One region of the Thermogemmata fonticola genome, then DNA from elsewhere that is predicted to be linked to it. Evidence: riboswitches for the same ligand, from Rfam matches in the RefSeq annotation. Region 1 holds a riboswitch; the other holds the start of a gene.
What was found. A riboswitch is a leader RNA that binds a small molecule or an ion and turns the genes downstream of it on or off. The one in region 1 is predicted to bind cobalamin.
Positions count from the first base shown of each region.

Region 2: another riboswitch for cobalamin. It lies ahead of H0921_RS15360 (DUF1559 family PulG-like putative transporter); the one in region 1 lies ahead of H0921_RS09850 (DUF6580 family putative transport protein).

Region 1 covers NZ_JACEFB010000006.1:71,047-78,628, forward strand. The annotation lists gene H0921_RS09835 (FAD-binding oxidoreductase) at 1-231, opposite strand, end outside; gene H0921_RS09840 (purple acid phosphatase family protein) at 576-1,934, opposite strand; gene H0921_RS09845 (cobalamin-binding protein) at 2,183-3,103, opposite strand; gene H0921_RS09850 (DUF6580 family putative transport protein) at 3,271-3,891, opposite strand; cobalamin riboswitch at 4,034-4,229, opposite strand; gene epsC (serine O-acetyltransferase EpsC) at 4,603-5,550, shown strand; gene H0921_RS09860 (Fur family transcriptional regulator) at 5,657-6,142, opposite strand; gene H0921_RS09865 (glycosyltransferase family 2 protein) at 6,315-7,220, opposite strand; gene H0921_RS09870 (glycosyltransferase family 2 protein) at 7,241-7,582, opposite strand, start outside.
Region 2 covers NZ_JACEFB010000015.1:54,932-62,513, reverse strand. The annotation lists gene H0921_RS15375 (hypothetical protein) at 1-277, shown strand, start outside; gene H0921_RS15370 (hypothetical protein) at 627-1,415, shown strand; gene H0921_RS15365 (OPT family oligopeptide transporter) at 1,878-4,250, shown strand; cobalamin riboswitch at 4,399-4,601, shown strand; gene H0921_RS15360 (DUF1559 family PulG-like putative transporter) at 4,747-5,625, shown strand; gene H0921_RS15355 (glycoside hydrolase family protein) at 5,934-7,016, shown strand; gene H0921_RS15350 (NAD-dependent epimerase/dehydratase family protein) at 7,013-7,582, shown strand, end outside.

The DNA of each region.
Region 1 (7,582 bases):
ACCTCCGCCCACCGGCACACAACCGCCGGCCAGGCTGGTGCCCGCGCCCCGGGGCAGGAAGGGAAGGTTCAATTCCCGGCAGGCTCGAACAATCGCCACGATCTGTTCTGTGGACTGAGGAAAGACCACGACGTCAGGTCGTGTCTTCGCCAGGGTGTAGCCGTCGCATTCGTACACCGTCCGATCCGCTAAGGTGGTCAAGACGTTCTCAGCCCCTACGATTGCTTGCATGCGCTCGACCACCTGCTGAGGCGGGGCTTCCGTCGCTGCTGAGTTGGACGGGGATGTTATGGTTTGGCTCATCGTGGTGTTAGCACTCGAAATTGCACTGCTCAGGGATGGGAACTGGACCGCTCCTGGTGTCAGTGTACATTCTGTTGCAATTGTTGTCTGGGGGTGGGTGCCGGAGTACGCAGCGGCGAACATGTCATCGGAAGCGTTATCGCCTTATCACGAGGAAACAAAGTCGTGAGGGTTCGGTATGATTCCTGATGAGCACACTGTGCACGAAAGCCTGGAAAACCAAGGTGGCCTAGAATTGGGGCCATCCACTGTCCCTTAGCCGCCGTTGTCCCTTAACCACGCTTGGCGGGACGTTTGCCTTGAGTCATGTAAACATCGGCGACTTTTCCGTTCTCAGTCAAGGCGAGGTGGAAGCGCTGCTCCCCTTCGAGACGATGCAAGGTGATATGGTAATTCCGGCTGACCCGAGCCAGGTAGGGACGCTTTTCTGGAGAGGCAGGAGTGCGGAGTTTGCCCCATGAACCATCCCCCAAATAGGGCACGCCATAGCGATCGCGCAAGCCATCGGTCAGGGGATGAGTTCGCTTAAAGACGTGATCGTGGTGTTCTAGGGCTACATCGACCCGGTAACGTTCAAACAAGGGACACCAATGTTGCCGTTGCAGTTCGCCCGTACCTAAGCCGATCAGGGCTTGGGGAGATCGGACCGAAGGATAAGCCGGCACGTGATAGGCTACATAAAGGTGGGGGCGGTCTTGCCGTTCCTTGAGAACTGAAGCGAGCCAGTCGGTTTGTTCGCCGGGGATTGGACTAATATGGCCGCTATCGAGCAGCACAATGCTCAAATAGTCTCCGATGTCGAGGACATTGTAGGTTGTCTCACGGTAAAGGCCGTCGAATAGGGGCAGATAATAGGTGGCGTCGCTCCGCTGCCCTTTGTATCCCCCGCGAACCTCATGATTGCCGATGCATGTGATCAAAGGAATCAGGCGGCCCTGAGAATCGACCATCTGACTACTGTAATTTTTGATGAAGGATATCGCTGTGGTAGCAGACGTCCCATTGTCATAACCAAGATCGCCGGCTATGAGCACGAAATAAGGGTCTTGCCGGGCGGCGGTCAGATTGGAAGCTATAGCAGCAGGTCCGATGCCGCAGTCCCCTCCGCTAACAAACGAGATCAGGTCATTCGCCTTGGCCGGCATCGTGCGGAAGCGGTAAAGACCGAGGTGCTCGCCAATTTGAAACACGTACTCTGTACCAGGACGTAGGTGAGTCAATTCGCAGCGGTGAACCTTCAGGTCAGTGCGTCCGAAGGAATGGCAGCGAGTGACTGCCTTCTGCCAAGCGATGCCACGTGGTGTTTCTCCACCGGTTTCCCGACTTGGAGGGTGGGGGAGACTCTGCTCTTGTGCAGCACTCGCAAGTGAAGCGTAGCGGATCACCGTGGGTGTCTCTGAGCGGCTAAGCCATTGAATTGTCATCGTAGAGGTGGGGTCGCCCTGCCAAGTCAGAAACAAAGTGTCCCGTGGTGAGTGGAGTTGCGGAAGTTTTTCAGCAGGCCGTGGCGGAGGAGCTATGGCGATATCTTCGATCCTATCCGCATAGGCGGAGAATGCAGACCAGAGGAACGGACTGCTGGCAGCAATACCACCAGTTAGAGTAGTTGTTAGAAACGTGCGGCGATCCATAGCGGTCACACTCATGGGGGAGAAGGCAGGATTCGTGCCCTAATTTCGTCGAAACAACTTTACTCTACAACTAAAATCGATATGGAAAGGGTTCAAGGAAAAAACACAGTTTTTACCACACTTTTTCCGTGATTCCATCGATTCTACACGTCTGGTAGGGATGATGTGAGTGTAGTAGTCCGGGCGTTACATCGCGGCATGATTAGGATTAGCGGATGGTCTGATGAGTGTTCCGGAGTGACTGAAGATTACGGAGCACAGGCGATAGGAGGAGAGTCGGCGGCGTGCGGCGGTGGGGGATGGATATTCGGATGAAGGAGATGAGCGAGCCATTCGAGGCTATCGACCAGTCGGGGACCAGGTCGGCTGAAATAGGCATTGCCGTCGATCCAGTACACGCGGCCGTTGCGCACGGCGGGGAGTTGCGCATAACCGGGGTAAGCTTGGAGAATAGGACGGTCCTTTTGAGCACGAGCGATATCGAAGCCGCAGCAGGCAATCACTAGCACTTCTGGCTCTACGGCTACGACCTCTTCCCACCGCAAGGTACGGGAGGGGGACCCTTCTCGCCCGATCATTTCGCGCCCGCCTGCCAGACGGATCAATTCCGGCGTCCAGTGTCCGCAACAGAAAGGGGGATCGATCCATTCCAGTAATACAACACGGGGGCGATAGGTTAGCTGTTCACTGCGTCGGGCGACAGTTTGGACTCGCTGTCGCAATTCCCTCACAACAGCGGCGGCGCGTTCCGGGACTTGAGCAGCAGTAGCGACCTGATGGAACGTGGCAAATACATCTTCCAGCGATTGCGGCTCCAAATTCACGACCGGGGGCTGCCCCGGCAGCGTGCACGCCGCTGCTCGGACTTCCGCCTCCGCTACGGCACAGACATCGCACAAAGCCTGGGTCACCAATAGCTCCGGGCGTAAGGATTCCAGCACAGGCCAATCCAGGGTATACAGCGCTCGCTGGGTGCGTAGCTTTTCGCGCACCAACTCATCGATCTGCCGGCTACTAGCGTCCACGGGGATTAAGGAGCGGGTGACGCGGGGCAGATGGCGGACAAACGGCGGTTCATCACATTCGTGTGTAACACCTACCAGTTGATCGCCCAGACCTAGCCGGCAAATGATTTCTGTAGCGCTAGGTAGCAAGGATACGATGCGCACAACTTACTCTCCGCAGCAGCACCTTTGGCTACTTTACCGAGTGCGAGGGTCGCCAGGGAGGTCTGACCCTACCTCGAAGTACAGAAACTGCATAGAGCTAGCTATAGGGCTGGAAAACAGATGGACTAATTCGTGCTCCTGTTTGAAGCAGGCGGTGCTTCTTGGCGTCAAAGAGTAGCTGGTTGTTCGGCCCTTTCGCGGAACAGGGGGAAGAGTCTTTCCGCGAGTGTCACCGTGCCAAACAAGAAGACCACAAAGGTGACGTCACCCGCTACGGTATTGCGGAAAAATGGAAGGGCTTTGACGTAGCAGTCGATCAGGCCAGCGAACGTATGGGGATAAGCCATCAGCCAGCATGCGAAGTTGGTCGTGAGATAGAATTGGATGGAACCGAGGAGAGTGACGGCCGCCAGATTCCCCACTCCCCAGTGATGGCGCAGCCAGCGTCCCAGAAGGACGTTGCACGCGAAACTACCATAGACCACCGGCATCAGCAGGTGCAAGCCAATGGCGAGATCACTCAGGAATAGCGCTGACAGCGGAAGGGCCAAGGCCATACGGCGATCCGCGTAGAAAGCCCCCCCGAAGAGGGCCAATGCCCCGATGGGAGTGAAGTTGGGAGGGTGAGGAATCCAGCGTGCCAGAACGGCTCCGACGATGAGAGCAGCCAGGAGCCAAAAGCGGGGCTGACTCAGTGTAGCGCACCAGGAGGCGTGGGGTGGAACTGTGGGCGTCGTGCAATTTTTGGGGAACGATGCGAACGGAGTCAGGTCAGGCAATCCAGACACGGCACTTCCTCCACTTCGCCGGCACGGGCGAATTCTGGACGGCACTTATTCATCGAGTGGGCATACGGCGGTCAGTTCCCGCACCGCACGGGGAAAATGAATACCGACTGACGCCGACGACCCGGCTCCGGGGTGCCGTCGCTTGGGATCACGGCAGGCAGGTCTTCTGGCTTTCGGCTCAAGCGAACCTCGGCAGCCTTCCCATGACGTGATGTCGTCACAGTGGCATCAGATGCACCAGGTTCTTGCCGATCACAGCAGCGGCCCTGCGCCGGATTTGCACCGGACTTCCCTGTTACCTCACCCCTGATCCTGGTTCCAGTTTGCGTGGGAGCAAAGCCGATGATCCCACGCCCTGCCCAGACACGATCCGTGACCGGGGTGAACCTGCCGCTTGCTCCCATATCTATAAGGAGGGGGAGATCAAGGCTAGAGGTGGTCTTTCCCGAAGGAATGAGGAGGGAATCTCTGAGTGCTCAGAGCGTAGGCTGAAGATCGTTGGGGCGGTATTGAGGCCGTCATTTCTAGGGCGGAAGGACCGTTGTCGCTCGATATTCGCCAGTTGCCCTAATGTTGTTTGGGCTTTCATCAGGGTCCTGTCCTTACTAGCATGTCTGTAGGAAAAGATGAAATGCCCGGATTGGCAGCCCCAGGCAGCGAGCGGATAAATGCCGGCGGGATGGGTTTTAGCACAATAGGGACATGTTTTCCATGGCTACGGACCTACGCCTGCGGGAAGAACTTCCTCAGATTACAGATCAGCTCTTGGAAACCTACACCGAGTGTAGCCGCCTGAATCATTTGGCCCATGAGCCGTTGCCTAGTCGAGAAGGAGTGGCGGAAATCATCGCTGACTTATTTGAGGTGTTGTACCCCGGATATGGACGGCGGCAGAATCTGCACTTGGGAAATGTCGGCTACTACATCGGCAGTTTGATTGATGCTTTGCATGACAAGCTGACGGTCCAGATTGCCCGTGCCCTCCGCCATGAGTTATGCGAAGAGTCGCCGCATGTCGATTGCGAGCAGATGGCGCAACCGAAAGCCATCGAATTGCTGCGGCGTTTACCCGCTATTCGGAAAGTGCTGGAACAGGACGTGGAGGCGGCATATCGAGGAGACCCGGCTGCCCGAAGTTATCACGAAATCATCTTCTGTTATCCCGGCTTGGAGGCGATTACTGTCTATCGCATAGCTCACGAATTGCACCAGTTGGGCGTCCCCTTCATCCCGCGCATGATGACGGAGTGGGCACACTCTCGCACCGGCATCGACATTCACCCTGGTGCCCGGATCGGTCCGGCGTTTTTCATCGACCACGGCACTGGGGTGGTGATCGGAGAAACCACGGAGATCGGACGGAACGTGAAACTCTATCAAGGTGTGACTCTGGGTGCCCTTAGCTTCACGAAAGGGGAGGATGGCTCACTCGTTCGCGGAAGCTACAAGCGGCATCCGACTTTGTGTGATGATGTGATCGTCTATGCCAATGCTACGATCTTGGGCGGACAGACAGTAATTGGGGCGCGTTCCATCATCGGCTCGAACGTTTGGTTGACCGAAAGTGTTCCGCCAGACACGACGGTGGTCCTGGAAAAGCCCAAGCTACGATTGCGGGGCAGTCGGGCAGACCCCGAAGCATGGAACTATATCATCTGAGCGCAATGGCCAGACGAGACGAGATTTCCCCTCGCAGCAAACTGCGGCAACTCGCATGGAAGAGTAAGTCTCTGGTTATCCACCCCTTTGAGTTGGAGGGTCGGTATCACATCACCAGCCGCCGTTTGGCGGCTTTCGCTGAATTACAAGCGGCACAAGTTCCGCGGATGACGAGAGTCCGGTTGCGCGCGCGGAACTGATGCTGGCTCAAGACCTCGCGCAAGACAGCATCCAATGCCTCACTCTGGAATTCAATCATCGCACCGCACTCTTCGCACAGCAAATGATCATGGAAGGGGTAACCGTAGTCATGGTCATAGACGGTACGATTTCCCAATTCGATCCTGCGAAGAAGACCCGCATCGACGAGCTTGGGCAGGGTACGATAGACGGTGGCTCGGCTGACTTGTCGTCCGGCCCGTTTTAGCTCATCGATCAATTGTTCCGCGTCGAAATGGCTATGTTTGGCGAAAATATGCTCCAGGAGCAAGCGCTGTTGCTCCGTGAAGCGCTGCGGTTTGGGCCGGCTAGCCAGATATTCGCGGAACTTGCTTTCCGGACTCTGGGCAACGGGGATTGTGGGTAATGACACGCGACTAACTCCTTTGGGGGCACCTAGGGTGGCGTGGGTAGCTCTGCGTCCAGCGTGCCTGGCTACCTCCAGGAGTCCACCAAGAAGCGGCTGTTGCTTTCATTATACCAACGTCCGAACAGCGGCAGGGGCAACGTCGCCGGGTTGAGCCATAGGTACGCATCGGAGGCGCCTATGGTTTGACCACGAGTTCACCCCAGGCTCGCAAACGACCGAAGGTCCAAGGGAGGAGTCGCCCTTCACTCCAGCGGCGGCAAAACTTGCCCAACAAAACGGCCAAGTGACGAGGCAGGAGGCGCCAGCCGCCGTAATATCGCCAGTGCCGCCAGAAGAGACGTTCCTCGTTGCAGGATTGCTGTTCCAACAGAGGGCGGTAAGGGGAGCGGCCGTAACTGGCCGAGCCGTGGTGCCAGACTATGGAAGCCGGCTCGAAGATTATCTCACCACCCCGCTGGCGTAGGCGTAAACCCAGATCAACATCTTCGAAGTAGGCCTTGAAGGAGAGGGCCAATCCACCAGCGGCGCGAATTGCTTCCCGGCGATAAAAGGCAGCACAGGCCGACGCTGAGGTAACCGATCCGGCAACCCGCAGGTGGAGAGGAAGCTGGTCGGACCACGGCAGGCCATGTCCACGCTTCCAGGCATAACCGCCGGGATCATAATCATCACCTGCTGCATCGATGTACGCGTAGGTGATGGTGGAGTCACCTTTCCGTTTTGGGTATTGTAAGATTAAGGGGGCTACTGCCACGACATCGGATTGCTGGAAGTGTGCCAAGGCAGCCTCTGCCCAACCCGCTGCCACTTCGGTATCGTCATTGAGCAGTTCCACGATAGGGTTGTGTGCCGCTTCAATTCCGATATTGGCGGCGTAACAGAAACCTCGCCGGCGGGGTAATCGGAACAGAAGAATGGTCGGAAAATCTCGGATGATGGACTGAAGAGCTTCCTGGGGGGAGGCGTCATCGACTACGAGAATTTCCGTGCCCGACGGCGCATGCCGGAGTACGCTCTGCAAGCAACGGTATAATAGCGCCCCTCCGCGATGGGTAGGAATGATCACTGTTAGTGCAGACATAGGGATGGGATGCAGAGGGCTTACAGATTCTTGTCCAGATGATCTTGTTCCGCTGGAACACGGTCTTGGGCCGCCGCGATGGCTCGCAAGTAACGGCTCGCGAAGGCCAGTTGCTGGCGGATGGACTGCTGGCGTTGTCGGTGCATGTCGCCCACCAATTGGCGTAATTGATGATAACAGGCACTGTCACGATAGCGGCGGCGCAACCGGGACCATCCTTCACGGCATAATGCCTCAAGCCAGACCAGGCCGCGTAAACCCAGATTAGACCAGCGTCCCCAGTGCTTGCGCGCGAACTGCATGAGGGCATGGCGAGTGATGAGGCGCAACGGAGCAGGCACGGAACGAGCATGCAACGGCCA
Region 2 (7,582 bases), on a different contig from region 1:
GGCTGCAACTTTCACGACAGCAAGCGGGAGAAAGCTCGACGGCTGTTTGATCGTGAACACCGCGGGCGAGTCAGTGGAAATCGGCGAGGGGATAGTGCTAGGCCGACTCGGGTATCGAGCCGTCCCACGGAAATCTGAGAACAAGGAAGCGATTGAAGAGCGCAAGAGATTCGTCGCATTGCTCGGCCAATCAGCCTCGAAAGTGTTCCCGATCCACTACAAGTTACAGGTCGTGATTGAGGGCGAGGAAAGCCCTAGAGAGGGAATCATCGCTTAGGGGGGAGGTCTGGCGACAATTCGTGCTGAGCCGCCCGGTAACGGAGAAAGGAGAAGCTGTGAAACGGCGCCTCGTGGCTCCACTACCGCTATCCGAACTGTAGTGTAGGACGACCACAGTCCAGTTGCCGTCCGCTTTGTCCGCGCTTTGACCGCCAGCGGCCCCTGCGAGCGCTCCCCAGGACAAGTGCGAGTGCAGGACGCTAAGCCACAACAAGGGGAGGGTCGCGGTGGTCCAAAGTGTTTCTCAAGTCTCTAGCCCCGGTTCCTTACCCAATGGTATACTAGGGTGTCCTGCGGGAAAAGCAGGAGACTCACACTTTGTCTTTCTGACTGAGAGGAGGTGGACGATGACTCATTGCGGGACGATTACTTCTGTTAAGTCTCAGTTTGGCCGGTGGATTCTCTTCGCGTTCCTGGGACTGACAGGGGCCGCCCTCGTTTCCAGAGGCCAAAATGCCGATCCACCTCAGAAATCCAAGGCCGACCCAATTTTAGCCAAACTGGACGCGGCCAAAAAGGCTTACGAGTCTGAAGTGCAGCGAATCAAGAAGAGCCTGTTCGACGCTTTTGACAAGAAGGAAGCTCTAGCCCGCCAGGATGGCAACAAAAAGCTAGTGGACCAAATCCTAGCCGAGCGACTGGCCTATACCACCACAGGAGAGCTGCCCAAGTCTATCCCTACCAACCAATACCTCTCCCAACTGGCTGCGGCCCGCAAAGCACTCCAGTCGGCTTACACCGAAGCGATCCGGCAACTCGTCCGCAACAAAAGAGATGCCGAAGCCGCGCTGCTGGAGAAAGAACTTCAGGACCTGGTGGCTGGGCCGGCCAATCCATCCCCTCCTCCCCCTCCTGATCCGCGGGTTCGCTGGGCCACACCTTCAGGCAGGATCTATGAGCATCTCGGTGGCAAGAATTGGCGGGAACGAAGTCCGCAAGGAGGAATTCGCACGTTTACTGAAGTAGCGCGCAATGGTGATTATATCGAACTTCAGGCAGATGATGACCGCAGGGTTCTTGTCCGAATCCACGCCACTGTTTACTATTGGGGTGAAATTGATCCGCACAGCCGCACGATCATCTGGCGGCAATGGCTTGCTCCCCAAGAGGGTACTGGCAGATGGATCCAACCCTAGACTGGGGCGGAGGATTGTGAGCGGGGGCCGCTGTGACAAAATCCACGCCTTTCGCTGCATTCACGCCTGTCGCTAGCCGCGGGAACCATCTCACCATTTCCAGCCAATAGCGAGTTTTGCAAAGCCACGCCGTTAGCGAGTTTTGCAAAGCCCAGGCTGCTGGCGAACTTGAGGAACCACCACCTCGCCGATTCCAGCCAATAGCAAGTTTTGCATAAGGTCTCTAGGATTATTCCCAGAGTTGTGGCCTCCTGGCGGCTTGTGGTGCTGCGGGCGGTCAGCTTCTATATTCGGAGGCCAAGGGGAGTCCAGGAATATCCTCGCGGCGTGAGCCTTCGGGGTTTGTTTCGCCAGCTTCGGGGTCCTCGAGGGCGGGGATGGTGTACCGCAGGCATGCGGGGAAAGAGGAGACGAGCAGGCGGCGGGGTGGGGTCTTCGCGTGTGTCAAGGCGGGGGGTGATCATGGAGCGGCGTCGAGATACTGATCCGGGCCAGAGGGAGGGGCAGGCGGCGGGCCAGGGAGAGGGGAACGGCATTCCGTTTGTGCCGCCGGAGCAATCGCCGCCGGAGTTCACGTTTCCTGCGGTGCTGGTGGGAGTGGTGCTGGGGATATTGTTCGGGGCTTCGTCGCTGTATTTGGTGCTCAAGGTGGGTTTGACGGTGTCGGCGTCGGTGCCGATTGCGGTGCTGTCGGTGACGTTGTTTCGGGCGTGCAGCCGGGCGTTGGGCTGGCGGCGGGCGACGATCCTGGAGAACAACATTGTGCAGACGACCGGCAGTGCGGGAGAGAGCATTGCCTTTGGGGTCGGGGTGACGATGCCGGCGCTGCTGCTGTTGGGGTTCGAGATGGACCCGATCCGGGTGATGACGGTGGCGGTGCTGGGGGCGGTGCTGGGGATTTTGATGATGATTCCGCTGCGTCGGGCTTTCATTGTGCAGCAGCATGGGCGTCTGCCGTATCCGGAGGGAACAGCGTGCGCGGAGGTGCTGATCGCCGGGGAGAAGGGAGGAGCGACGGCGCGGATGGTGTTTGTGGGGTTCGGGCTGGCGTTTGTGTACAAGTTTTTCCAGGCGGCGGGGAAGTTGTGGGCGTCGGAACCGGCGGTGGAGTTATCGCACCGGCAGGCGGATGGCAGTCGCAGCGGTTTGAAGGGGGCCGAGGCAGCAGGGGAACTGGCCCCGGAGCTGCTGGGGGTGGGGTTTCTGATCGGCCCGCGGATCGCTTGCCTGATGATGGCGGGAGCGATTCTGTCGTACTGGGTGTTGGGACCGCTCATTGTCACTTTCGGGGAAAAGTTGACGGAGCCGGTTTCGCCGGCAGTGTGGGCGGCGGAGCAACCCCAGGATAGCCGCAATGCGGGTTTGATCCGCAACATGAGTCCGGGCCAGATTGGGCGGACGTATCTGCGCTACATTGGCGCGGGGGCGGTGGCAGCGGGAGGGATCATCGCCATGCTGCGGGCCTTGCCGCTGATTGTGGCGTCGATCCAGGGGGGGCTGCGAGACCTGCGGGCGAGTCGAGCGGCGAACTCTCCGGCCCGCCGGCGCACGGAACAGGATTTACCCCTCAGCGCCGTCCTCTTCGGCAGTGTGGCCCTGGTGCTGGCCTTAGCAGCGATCCCTCAACTGGGCTTGGGTCTCAATGCCGAGGGACTGCTGGGCGGCGTGTTGATTTTGCTCTTCGGTTTCCTCTTCGTCACGGTGTCCAGCCGGCTGACGGGGGAAGTCGGCTCTTCCTCGAATCCGATCTCTGGGATGACGATTGCAACGCTGCTGCTGGTGTGCCTGATTTTCGTGGTGGTGGGGCGGAGCGGTCCCTCGGCCATGCTCAGTGCTTTGACGATCGCGGCGGTGGTGTGCATTGCGTCCAGCAACGGGGGAACGACTTCGCAGGACCTCAAGACCGGCTTTCTGGTCGGAGCTACGCCGTACAAGCAACAGTGGGGCATTCTGTTGGGCGCGATTTCGTCGGCCCTGGTCATCGGCTTTACCATGCTGCTGTTGAACACCGCGGGCACGCACTACAGCAAACAAAATCTGCCAGAACGGCGCTTGGCCATTCCTGCGGATGCTCCGCGGCAGCGGCCCGGCAAACCGTACCAGGACGATACCCAGGAGTACTTTGTGGTCCATGTGCGGCGGGGGGAATACCCGGCGGAACCGAGCCAGGGACTGGCGGAAGTGCGGCCCGGACGGTACCTGGTCGATGAAAGCGGCAAGGCGCACTACCGCACGGATACGCCGATCGCCCAGGAATCGCGGCGGATGGACGACGGTTCCTCCGCTCCGGCCGCCTTCACGGCACCGCAGCCGCACCTGTTCGCCAACATCATCCAGGGCATCCTGGGCGGCACGCTGGAATGGGGCTTGGTTTTGATCGGCGCGCTCATCGCTGTGTCCGTCGAGCTGATGGGAGTGACAGCCTTGCCCCTGGCGGTGGGGATGTACATTCCGCTCGCCTCCACGGTGCCGATTTTCCTGGGCGGGCTGCTGCGCTACCTTGCCGATTGGCGGCGGGGCGGACCGGAACGGGAAGCGGCGGCGGAAACCAGTCCCGGCGTGCTTTTAGCCAGCGGTTACATAGCGGGGGGCACGCTCTGCGGTCTGATCGTCGCCTTCTTTGCCTTCTCGGATGAGCTGGTGGCCGCGGTCAACCTCGGCGCGCACTTCTTCGGCACCCTGGACGCTAGCGGCAAGCGGGTGTGGGACCCCAACGAGGTCCCGTGGGCGCGGGCGTTGGGAGTAGCCCTGTTTGCCATACTGGCGGCCTATCTCCTGGCTGTGGGACGGCGTCCGACTTCCCCTCCCGCTGCGGACTCGGCCTCTCGCCCCTGAGCATTCCGTCCCCTTCGTCCTGCTGCCTCCTTCCCCTCGGGCGGATGTCGGCGTACTCCTCCTGTCCCTGTCTGCCCCTGGACCTGTTCGCCGAGGGCGGCTGGGTCCGCAGAGACGCTCTGGCCAGACTCCCGTCGGGGATGTACAACGAAGCGCTAGCATGACGGGTTCCCCGGTCTGCGGATCGGGGAGGCAAGAGGGAAGCCGGTGCGAATCCGGCGCAGGGCCGCTGCTGTGATCGGCCAGAACCCTCGGCATGCACGCCACTGTGACCTGCGGGTCATGGGAAGGCCGCCGACAGGTTCGCCACGAGCCGAAAGCCAGAAGACCTGCCCGTCATGATCTGAGTCGTTCGGGGCCTCGGACCCAGGTTGCCGGACGGGCCGGTCGATCCTTTCCTGTGCTGCGCGTGGGGCGCAGCCCCGTCCCGTTTTGACCGCACCTGGACAGTCCGCCCCGACTACCCCGCCCGGACCGGCGGGAGGAGTACCTGTCCATGTGGACCTGTGTGTTGACCGTTTTCCGTCTCCATGCCCTGCCGAACCTGCCTCAACGCGGACCGAGCCGCCGAGCCAGACTAGCCTCTGCTAGCCGCTTCCCGCTGCGGCACGCCTTCACGCTGATCGAGCTTTTGGTGGTGATCGCGATCATCGCCATCCTCATCGGCCTGCTCTTGCCCGCCGTGCAGAAGGTGCGCACTGCCGCCGCCCGCATCAAGGGCGCCAACAATATCCGCCAATTGGCACTGGCCTGTCACAACTACCACGACACCCACGGCAAACTGCCCCCGACCTCCGTCTTCACCTGGAGTACCCCCACCTACACCATCCAGTACTGGTACGGCCTGGTGACCTACAGCAGCACGACCTATCAGGTCGTCAGTGTGGACCCGACCCGCGGGATCCTGACCAACTTTTACGAGAACAACACGGAAGTAGCAAAATGCCCCGGAATCGAGGGGTATCCGGTGCGGGCGACGGTCGGCATGCTGTCGCGCGGCTACGCCTACAACCGCCACGTGCAGAATAAGCGTCTCCATCACCTGCCCACCAGCCAAACTTTCCTCTTTGCCGAGCAGGTCCAGCTCAACCCGGACGGCACGTTGCAGGAGGTGTTCGACAGTTTCGGCTCGCCGTATGTGCCCAATCCTTACGGAGGCACCAACGCCTTTACTTCATGGGGCGTCAATTGCGCTCACTTCCGCTTCGCCGGTGTCGGCAATGTCGCGATGGCCGATGGCCATGTGGAAACCCGCCGCCCGGTCGATGTTCCCTCCGTCGCTCCTTTCCCCCAGGCCGTCTGGGACGCCAACAAGGGGAAGTACTCCCTCGGCTTCCTCTCGAACATCCCCGCCGAGTACACGGGGGATCAGTGACGTCCTGAAGTCATCCGCCCCCTCGCGGTCAGAATGAGCCGCGGGGCGCTCCTCCAGCGGGATCAGCAGTCGCTCCTTCGCCCGGCCAGCCCTGAGAGGTTGGCCGGTGTCGTTTCTCCATTCCTTGCCCGCGGGAAAGACCAACAGTATGCTGGGATGAGACTCCAGAAACCACTCGACGACTCACCGGGACAGCGAGCTGTCAGGCACTAGGAAAGTTCCCACCATCCGAAGCCGAAACGGAGGAATTTATGCGTCACCTCTTCATGGTAGGCGGCATGATCGCCTTCACAATCGCAGCCCTGGCAATGGGGGACAGGGCAGCCCTCCGGCCCGCAGCCTCGACCATTCAAACCCCGCGTGCCACCGTCGTCAGTATCGTGAAGGACAAGTTTTACATCAACGGCCAGCCGACCTACAAGGGCCGCATCTGGAACGGTGTGCCCATTGAGGGGCTGCTATTCAACAGCCGGATGGTGCAGGCGATCTTTGACGATCGCAATCCCGCTACCGTGACACGCTGGGCTTACCCGGACACCAGGAAGTGGGACCCGGAGCGCAACACCGCGGAATTTATCGCCACGATGCCGACCTGGCGCAAGCACGGCTTGCTAGCCATCACGCTGAACTTGCAAGGCGGCAGTCCCGAAGGATACTCGAAGGCGCAGCCGTGGCACAATTCAGCGATCCACGCTGACGGCACACTGGACGAAAAATACATGGCGCGCCTGGCCCAGGTGATCGACAAGGCCGACGAACTGGGAATGGTGGTCATCCTCGGCTTGTATTACTTCGGCCAAGATGAGCGGCTTAAGGACGAGCAAGCCGTCATCGCCGGGGTCGATCATGTGGTCGATTGGCTCATCGCCCGCCGATACACGAATGTGGTGGTGGAAGTGAACAACGAATGCGACGTGAAGAGGTATGATCACGACATTCTCAAGGCCGAGCGCGTCCATGAACTCATCGAGCGGGTGAAAACACGGAGCCGGGAGAAAAACCACCCCCTCTGGGTCAGTACGAGTTACGGCGGGGGGAGCATCCCCAAACCCAACGTGGTCAAAGCGGCTGACTTCCTCCTGCTGCACGGCAACGGCGTACATGACCCCCAACGGATCACCGAGATGGTGCACCAGACCCGCCGAGTGCAAGGCTACCGCCCCATGCCCATCCTCTTCAACGAGGACGACCACTACGACTTTGACAAACCCAACAACAACTTCATCGCGGCAGTCAAGGCGTATGCGTCCTGGGGCTACTTCGACTATCGTCGGAAAGGCGAAGGGTTCGACGAGGGTTACCAGAGTGTGCCGGTGAACTGGCAAATCAGCAGTGAACGGAAGAGAGGCTTCTTTCGTTTGCTGTCCGAAATCACGGGGGAGAAGCCGTGACGTTGCCCGCCGTTGTGCTCATCACCGGGGCCAGTGGGAATCTCGGCGCCAAGTTGGCCGCTCATCTGGCCGGGCAGACCCGCCTGGTGCTAATCGACCGTCAGCCCCGCGACGGCGTCCACACCGCCGATCTAAGCCGATGGGGCGATTGGATCAAGCACTTCCAGGGCGTGGAGGCGGTCGTGCACCTGGCAGGCGACCCCGTCGCCTATCACGACTGGCCCGATTTATTGGGGCCAAATGTCGATGCCATGCTCAACGTCTACGAGGCCGCGGCCCTGCACGGCGTCCGGCGCTTCGTCTTCGCCAGCTCCAATCATGTCATGGGGGGCTACCAGGACGGGCCGCCGCTGCCGATCACCGAGGACCTGCCGCCCAAACCAGGCCTGCGCTACACTGCCGACGGAGCCGAACGCTTCAGCGGACCCTACGCCGCCGCCAAGCTCTTCGGCGAACGCGTCGGCCAGCACTACGCCGCCGTCCGGGGCCTGGAAGTGATCGCCGTTCGCCTCGGCTGGGTGTGGCGAGGAATCAATCGGCCCGACCAGTTGCCAGCCGATCGGGGC